One region of the Neisseria mucosa genome, then DNA from elsewhere that is predicted to be linked to it. Evidence: predicted binding sites of a transcription regulator. Region 1 holds the regulator's gene; the other holds the start of a gene.
What was found. Region 1 encodes sigma-54, which starts transcription at its own class of promoters, with help from an activator protein. Its sites were predicted from a motif close to CTGGCACGCTTCATGCTT; they were not measured.
Positions count from the first base shown of each region.

Region 2: the regulator sigma-54 is predicted to act here: its motif matches at 1,561-1,578, upstream of FOC66_RS06490 (pilin).

Region 1 covers NZ_CP053939.1:2,129,299-2,133,386, forward strand. Annotated here, with positions in the region: gene lptC (LPS export ABC transporter periplasmic protein LptC) at 1-497, shown strand, start outside; gene lptA (lipopolysaccharide transport periplasmic protein LptA) at 478-1,008, shown strand; gene lptB (LPS export ABC transporter ATP-binding protein) at 1,079-1,813, shown strand; gene rpoN (RNA polymerase factor sigma-54) at 1,979-3,334, shown strand; gene hpf (ribosome hibernation-promoting factor, HPF/YfiA family) at 3,384-3,698, shown strand; gene FOC66_RS10230 (AmpG family muropeptide MFS transporter) at 3,778-4,088, opposite strand, start outside.
Region 2 covers NZ_CP053939.1:1,380,746-1,384,833, reverse strand. Annotated here, with positions in the region: gene FOC66_RS10815 (pilin) at 358-831, opposite strand; gene FOC66_RS06490 (pilin) at 926-1,396, opposite strand; gene glnD ([protein-PII] uridylyltransferase) at 2,189-4,088, opposite strand, start outside.

The sequences.
Region 1 (4,088 bases):
TCAGCGAAGTGCAGGTCGAAGAAGTCGTCCTCAATCCGAATGAGCCGCAATATTCGATGAAAGGCATCAACGGCAAACGTTTTGACCAAGAAGGCCGTCTGAAAGAAAACCTGAGCGCGGCCGATGCCGTTCAATATCCGAATAGCGCGGACGTTCATTTGGACAAACCGCATCTTTCGTTTTACCGCGACGGCAGCCTGTTGTACGAAGTCGGCAGCGACAAGGCCGTGTACAATATTCAAAACAAAAAAGTCGTTTTTGAACAAAATGTTGTCTTAAATAAAGCGGCAGATGCCAAGCGTTTGGCCGGCATCGTCAAAACCGAACGTTTGAATGTCGATACCGAAGCACAATACGCCCATACCGACAGCCCGGTTACTTTCCAATACGGACAGTCCGGCGGTCAGGCAAACGGCATGACTTATGACCACAAAACCGGTTTGCTGAATTTCCCTTCCAAAGTGAAAGCCACAATTTATGATACAAAAAATTTGTAAAACCTTAGCCCTTGTTGCCGTTTTTGCCGCCAGCCCGGCCTTTGCCCTGCAAAGCGACAGCAAGCAGCCGATTCAAATTGAAGCCGACCAAGGCTCGCTTGACCAAAACAACCAAAGCACCACCTTTTCCGGCAACGTCATCATCAAACAAGGCACGCTCAATATCCGTGCCGGCAGCGTAACCGTTTCACGCAACGACAAAAGCGAGCAGTTGATGAAAGCCACCGGCTCGCCCGTCAAATTCAGCCAAGAGTTGGACGGCGGTAAAGGCGTGGTCAACGGCCAAGCCAATACCGTGACGTATTCTTCCGCAGCCAACCTCGTTACCCTGTCCGGCAATGCCAAAGTGCAGCGCGGCGGCGATGTGGCCGAAGGTGCGGTCATCACGTACAACACCAAAACCGAGGTTTACACCATCAACGGCAGCGCCAAATCCGGTGTGAAATCCGCCGCGAAATCCGGCCGCGTCAGCGTGGTCATCCAGCCGTCCAGCACGCAGAAAAACAAATAAGAAAACACACAAAAAGGCCGTCTGAAAAAGGTTCAGACGGCCTGAGGTCAATATCGAAAGTCAACAGAATATGAGCGCAAAAAACAGCCGTCTTGTGGTTCAAAACCTGCAAAAAAGTTTCAAAAAACGCCAAGTCGTCAAAAGCTTCTCCCTTGAAATCGAAAGCGGCGAGGTCATCGGCCTGCTCGGCCCCAACGGCGCGGGTAAGACTACCAGCTTTTACATGATTGTCGGCCTGATTGCCGCCGATGCAGGCAGCGTGATGCTGGACGGACAAGAGTTGCGCCACCTGCCCATTCACGAACGCGCCCGCCTCGGCGTCGGCTATCTGCCGCAGGAGGCCTCGATTTTTCGCAAAATGACCGTGGAACAAAATATCCGCGCTATTTTGGAAATCAGCATGAAGGACAAAAGCCGCATCGATGCCGAACTGGAAAAACTGTTGGCTGATTTGAATATCGAGCGCCTACGCAACAACCCCGCGCCGTCCTTGTCCGGCGGCGAACGCCGCCGTGTCGAAATCGCGCGCGTGTTGGCCATGCAGCCTCGTTTCATTTTGTTGGACGAACCTTTTGCCGGCGTTGACCCGATTGCCGTCATCGATATTCAGAAAATCATCGAGTTCCTCAAATCACGCGGTATCGGCGTATTGATTACCGACCACAACGTGCGCGAAACCCTCAGCATCTGCGACCGTGCCTACATCATCAGCGACGGTACGGTATTGGCTTCAGGCAAGCCGGATGATTTGGTCAACAATGAACAAGTCCGTTCGGTTTACTTGGGTGAAAATTTTAAATATTGAATGCATATTTGACGGTATATGAAGCCCTCATTTCAATTGAGGGCGGCTATAAATATTGGAATAATCACTACAAATACAAATATAATACCGATAACCTAATCTTTCAGACGGCCTGCCGTATAAAGGCCGTCTGAAAAACTATCCATACATTTCGAATCAAACACTATGTCTTCACTCGTCCTTAAACTCAAACAGACCCAGCAGCTCAACCAGCGGCTGCAGCAGTCTCTGCGCATCTTGCAGATGTCGGGTCTTGAGCTTGAGCGCGAAGTGGAAGACTGGTTGTCGGACAATCCTCTGCTTGAGCGTCCGGAAAGCGATGAGTTTGCCGATAGCGGGCTCAACCGTGCCGTCACCATGCCGCGTGCCGGTCAGCAGTTGGGCGGCGGCGATGCCGAAGATATTTGGAGCAACATCGCCGAAGAAGAGGATTTCAAACACTATCTGCATGCCCAAGTGTGCGAGCATCCGCTCTCTCAAATAGAAGCGGTCTATGTTCATGTATTGATTGATTTTTTGGACGAACAAGGCTACCTCACCGACAGCCTCGAAGAAATCATCGACCACACGCCGTTGGAATGGATGCTGGACGAAGAAGCCCTGCAAAATGCGCTGGACGTATTGCAAACCTTTGACCCGCCCGGCGTGGCGGCGGCCGATTTGACCGAGTCGCTCATGCTGCAGCTGATGCGTTTGCCGGCTTCTCCGGCCAGACAAATGGCCGCGCATTTGGTGCAAAGTTCGCTTCAAGATTTGGGCAAAAACCGTAAACAAAACGTTCTGCGTTTCCGCAAACTTTATCCCCAGGCCGACAGCGAAACCATAGAAGCCGCGCTCGATATGATTGCCGGCTTGAATCCTTATCCGGCTTACGGCTTCGCTTCTGCCACCCCTACGCCTTATATTCAGCCTGACGTTTGGGTCAAAGAGGGCAAGGACGGCTGGGAAGTCATCAGCAACGAAGCGGCCTGGCCGAAGCTGCAGCTCAATCAGGAATATTGCGACCTGATGAAATCGGCGGAAGAGGGCGCGCCGGAGTGGAAGGAAAAAATCAGCGAAGCCAAACAGCGCATTGATTCTTTGGAATTGCGCAAAAGCACAGTCCTCCGCCTTGCCGAGTATATTGTCAAAAATCAGGAAGATTTTTTCATCTTCGGCGAAATCGGCCTGTCGCCCATGCTGATGAAAGATGCTGCCGCCGAATTGGGTTTGGCGGAAAGCACCATTTCGCGCGCCGCCAACCAGAAATATTTGTCTTGCCCGCGCGGCCTGTTTGCGTTACGCTATTTCTTCACACAGGCAGTCAATGCCGACGATGAGGGCGAAGGGTTCAGCCAAGGCGCAATCAAAGCTGTCTTGAGCCAGCTGATTGAAAGCGAAGACAGCAGCAAACCTTATTCGGACGAGGCCCTCGTCAAATTATTAAAACAACGCGGCATTGAAATCGCCAGACGTACAGTGGCTAAATATAGAGAATCATTAGACATCCCGCCGGCACACAAACGAAAATTTACCGAGTAGATATATTCCGATCCGTTTTGACGGACTAACCAACCGAAGGAGCTGTATCATGAATCTGAAAATCACCGGTCTGAATTTTGATGTTACCGAAGCCATCAAAAACTACGTTTCCGACAAGTTGGCACGAATCAGCCGCCACGCCGACAACATCATTTCCGTGACCATCACGCTCTCGGTGGAAAAAGTCAGCCAAAAAGCCGAAGCCGATGTCCATCTGGCAGGCAAAGATTTGCACGTTGAAGCGATTGAACAGGATATGTACGCCGCGATTGATGTTTTGATGGACAAACTCGACCGCGCTGTTTTGAAACATAAAGAAAAAAGTGGCGATGTCCGCAGCACTGTCAAACCTGAAGCAGAATAGAATAAAGTTTTTGTATGATAAAGGCCGTCTGAACCATTCAGACGGCCTTTTGTTTTGCTAGAAGTTTTAGACTGGCAATCTAGTTACTCACTTTTTGACCATTCCATGGTGCCACTTTAAACAGCAGCAACATGCCGGGTATGCCTAGGGCAAAACACAGCCAGTAGAAATTGAAGTAACCCATCGCTTCAATCAGATAGCCTGCCGAAGCATTGATAAATGTACGGGGAACGGCTGACAGGCTGGTAAAGAGGGCCAATTGTGTGGCCGTGAAAGCAGGATTGGTTTCACGGGCCATATAGGCGACAAATGCCGCCGTGCCCAAGCCTACGCCTGCCGCTTCCGCACCAATCACGGCGGCAAGCATCATTTGTTCCGTCAGGGTAATGG
Region 2 (4,088 bases), 750 kb from region 1:
TGCTTAAAAATAAAGACTTGTATGGTTAAATTATATATTGAGTTCAGATGGGCGACAAATTGTCTTATCAGGAGTGTTGCGAATTTGTTTTATGTAGTAGTGAAAAGACGAGGGCCGTCTGAACCAATCAGGTTAAAACTTTCTTGTCGGATGCGGATTAAATATAAAGAGGCCGTCTGAAAATGGATTTCAGACGGCATTTATTCTCGTAATGTGATGATTCAGGCTCTTAAGGACCTTGTTTTGGAGAGTTTTGTTCTTTTGGTTTGTTCGCTTTCCGCGTTTGTATTTGGCTTTGTTTGGGGTGTTTTCTTTGCAATGTATTTGTGTGTTTTTCTTAGGGTATATGCTTGGTTCTTATCCGTGTGAGTTATCTCGGCACATGGCGGGAATCATCATCGGATCCAGTGTTCCGCCGCATTGCCAGTTAAACAACCAAGTCGAGTCATTGTTAATTCGATAAGGGGTCAGGGTCAGGACTTTTCCTTTGTTTTGCCCTTTATCGAAAGGAATGCTGATTTTGCCTGTATCTGCTTCTACCGTTACGCCACCGTTTTGGATGTATGTGCCGCCGATGCGTTGAGCGGTAACGCCGATTGTGCCTTGTTTGCTGACATCCTCTGCATTGGGCAGGCGGTTATTTACTGCTGAAGCGATGCTGATTTCGGTTTTCAGGTCATCGGCAAGGTACAGTGCTTCGGAGGCTTGCGCCCTACCGATATAGTTTTGGTAAGTGGGTATGGCGACAACAACCAGAATACCGAGGATGGCAATAACTATCATCAGCTCAATCAGGGTAAAACCTTTTTGGGCTTGAAGTGGGGTATTCATTTGAGTGTATCGTTTTCAAGTTTTTTATTTTTATAAAGCAAATCCCATAACCGCGTTATGGGATTTGCTTATATTTTAGACTGCAATACCAATATTAGCGGCAGTTGGCAGGAACATGTTTAGGTTCGCCACCAGAAAATTTACATGTCCAAGTAATTGGAGACTCTGGGTCTTTTTGAGCGGGAGTTAATGTAAACTTAGGATCTTTGCTTTTTGCTGGATCGTCGCTTTTTGCTACACCAGTATTTCTCGTTTCTACTGTAATTTTGCCACCATCCGCAATAGTAATAGTTTTTACATATTCACTGCCGTTTTCAGGGAATGAGTAACCTGTATTACCTTTGTCAGTGCCATTGATACCTTTAACTGAGTCCAAACCATTTAATGCAGTAGCAGTTTCTGCTACAGCCAGTTTTGCTGGTTCAGCCAAGCTCAGACCTTCAGATACTTTGGCGCGGATGGTGTAGTCTTGGTACGCAGGCAGAGCGATTACGGCCAGGATGCCCAAGATGGCGATGACGATCATCAATTCGATCAGGGTAAAACCTTTTTGGATTGTTTTCATTGATTAAAACTCCAGTTTGAAAGTGTGAATAATTATGTTTAAGTAAAAAGTCCGTAATGTGCTTGGCACTATGTATTATGAGTAAACCATAAAGTAAGAAGGAATATACAGCTTCCGTCGGGCTTGCTGCTTTGAGGCTTGGGCCTTATCGGACGTGTTGTTACTAGCAGTCTGTGTGCCAAGTGCGCAAAACTGGTTAAAAATTTTATTTTTTATTTTTTGTTTATTGTTTTTATTGGGTTTATTTTTTAATTTTTAAGTTTTATGAGGTTTTGTTTGAAAGTTTCAGGATTTTAGGGAAATAGGGCGGTTGACGTTTTTTGTCAGTTTTGTGTTTTTTGTGACAGGGGATGTGTGCGAGTTTGGGTGTGTGACGTTTTTTGTCAGAATTTAGTTTAATTTAATAATATGTTAATTGGTTTGGATGGGCGGTGATTTTTTGGATTAATCGGTGAGTTTAATATTTTTTGATTTTATTATTTTGTTTTTTATAGATTTTATTTTGCATACGTATTTTGTTTGAATATAAATGGGGAAAAGATTTGGCAGGAAGGATTTTTAAAGAGGGTTTGGTGTAATAGGTGAATGAAAATTTGTTATTAGAATTATATTCATATGGGTTATGATTTTAGAATGTAGTTTTATGTCATAGTAAAGGTCTGATTTTGAATTTTAAGGCTTTGGATTTCTTGAGTGTTTGAGAAGGGTATATTTAGGATGTTTATATATTTGGATGTGATTAGGGTGAGCAAAAAATGCTCACCCTATGTTTTTAAGATGTTCAGACGGCCTTTATGGGGTCAAGACTTCGATCAATGCTTGTTTTAGGGTGTTTTGGGTTTGCGGGTCTTGTAGGGATGGGCTGTAGGTGATGAAGCTGTCCTCAATGCGCTGATCCAAGGTGGTGATTTTGGCGTAGCGCAGGCTGATGTTGTGTGCGAAGAAGGTCTCGGCAATGTCGGCGAGAAGGTGGGGGCGGTTGACGGCGGTGATGTCTATGGTGTGCCAGCCGGGATAATCTTCTTCGGGGGTGATGATTACGGTAGGAGGGATGGGGATGTGGCGGATGCGGCGGCTGATGTGTGGGCGGCCGCTTTGTTTTTGGACGGTGGTGTTGCCGTGGATGAAGCTGTTGAGTTCGGCTTCGAGTGCGCTTTGGCGGTCGGGATATTCTTCGGGTGGGAGATTGTCGGGAAGTTGGAGGATAAAGGTGTCAAGGATGTAGTCGTGTTCGGTAATGAAGGCGCGGGCGGCTTGGATGTCGAAGCGGTGGCTGCTGAAGATGCGGCAGAGGCGTGCGAAAAGACGATCGCCATTGGGCATGAACACCATGACTTGAAGGCTGTTGCTTTGGGGAAGGATACGGCTACGGACGGCCGGACTTTGGGTGTCGTAGGCGAGGTTTGCGGTGTGCCAGAGGATTTCCCGTGTTTGATGGCGGACGTAGTATGCGCTGCCGAGGATGCGGCGGAGTTTTTGTTGGTTTTTGAGGGGAACGGCCGCGCGCGTGAGCTGATCGGTCGAGGCTTGTTCGCGTCGGTTGGGGAGGCGTTCGGGATCGTGGTGTTTGCTGTTTAAAACGGCGGCGGTGCTGTGGTAGAGGGTTTGGAGCAGGCTGGCGCGCCATGTGTTCCAAAGTTTGGGGTTGGTGCCGCGGATGTCGGCAATGGTAAGCAGGTAGAGTGCGTCGAGGTATTCGCGTGTGGGAATACGGCGGCAAAAGGCTTGGAGGACATGGGGATCTTGGATGTCTTCTTTTTGGGCAACGGTGGACATGAGCAGGTGGTTTTCAACCAGCCATGCGAGGAGGTGGCTTTCTTCTTCGGTGTAGTAGTGGTCGGCGGCGAATTGTTGGGCGTCTTTGATGCCTTCTTTGGCGTGATCGCCGCCGCGGCCTTTGGCAATGTCGTGCAGCAGGGCGGCGGTGTAGAGGATGTGCGGTCGTGGGTAGGCCTGCATGATGGCGCTGGCCTCGGGCATTTCGTGGCTGTGGGTTTCGATGGCGAGACGGCGCATATTGCGGACGACGGTCAGGATATGGTCGTCTACGGGGTAAATATGAAAGAGGTCGTGTTGGAGCAGGCCGGTGATTTTTTCCCATGCGGGGAGATAGCGGCCCAGTACGCCGTAGAGGTTGAGAAAACGGAGGGTTTGGGTAAGGCCGGTGCCGTGTTTGAAGAATTGGATGAAGCGGCGGCGGTTTTCTGGATTTTGGGTGAAACGGGCGTTGATTTTTCGTGTGGCCGCCCACCATGCGCGCAGGGTTTGCGGCTCGATGGTGGTGATGTTTTGCTCCTGCATGGTTTGGATGATGGTGAAGATGTGTTCGGGGTTTTGCTCGAACAGGGCAAGGTCGTTGGTGGCGATTTGGTGGCCGATGCGTTTGTAGTGGCTGTCGATGGGGTGAATGTGCTGGAGGCGGCCGGGGGTTTGATGGTTTTTTAGAATCGGAATGAGGATGCCGTTGAGTTGTTTGATGGCTTTGGTGGCGCGGTAGAAGGTGTGCATCAGGGCTTCGCTTCTGCCGCGGATGTCGGGTTGGGTATAGCCTAAGCTTTCGGCGACTTGGGACTGGTAGTCGAAAAGCAGCCTGTCTTCGGGACGGTCGGCGGTAAGGTGGAGGTGAATGCGGATGTTGGCGAGGCGGCGGTAGCCGTGGGCCAGCATGCCGGCTTCGGCGCGGGTGAGGAAG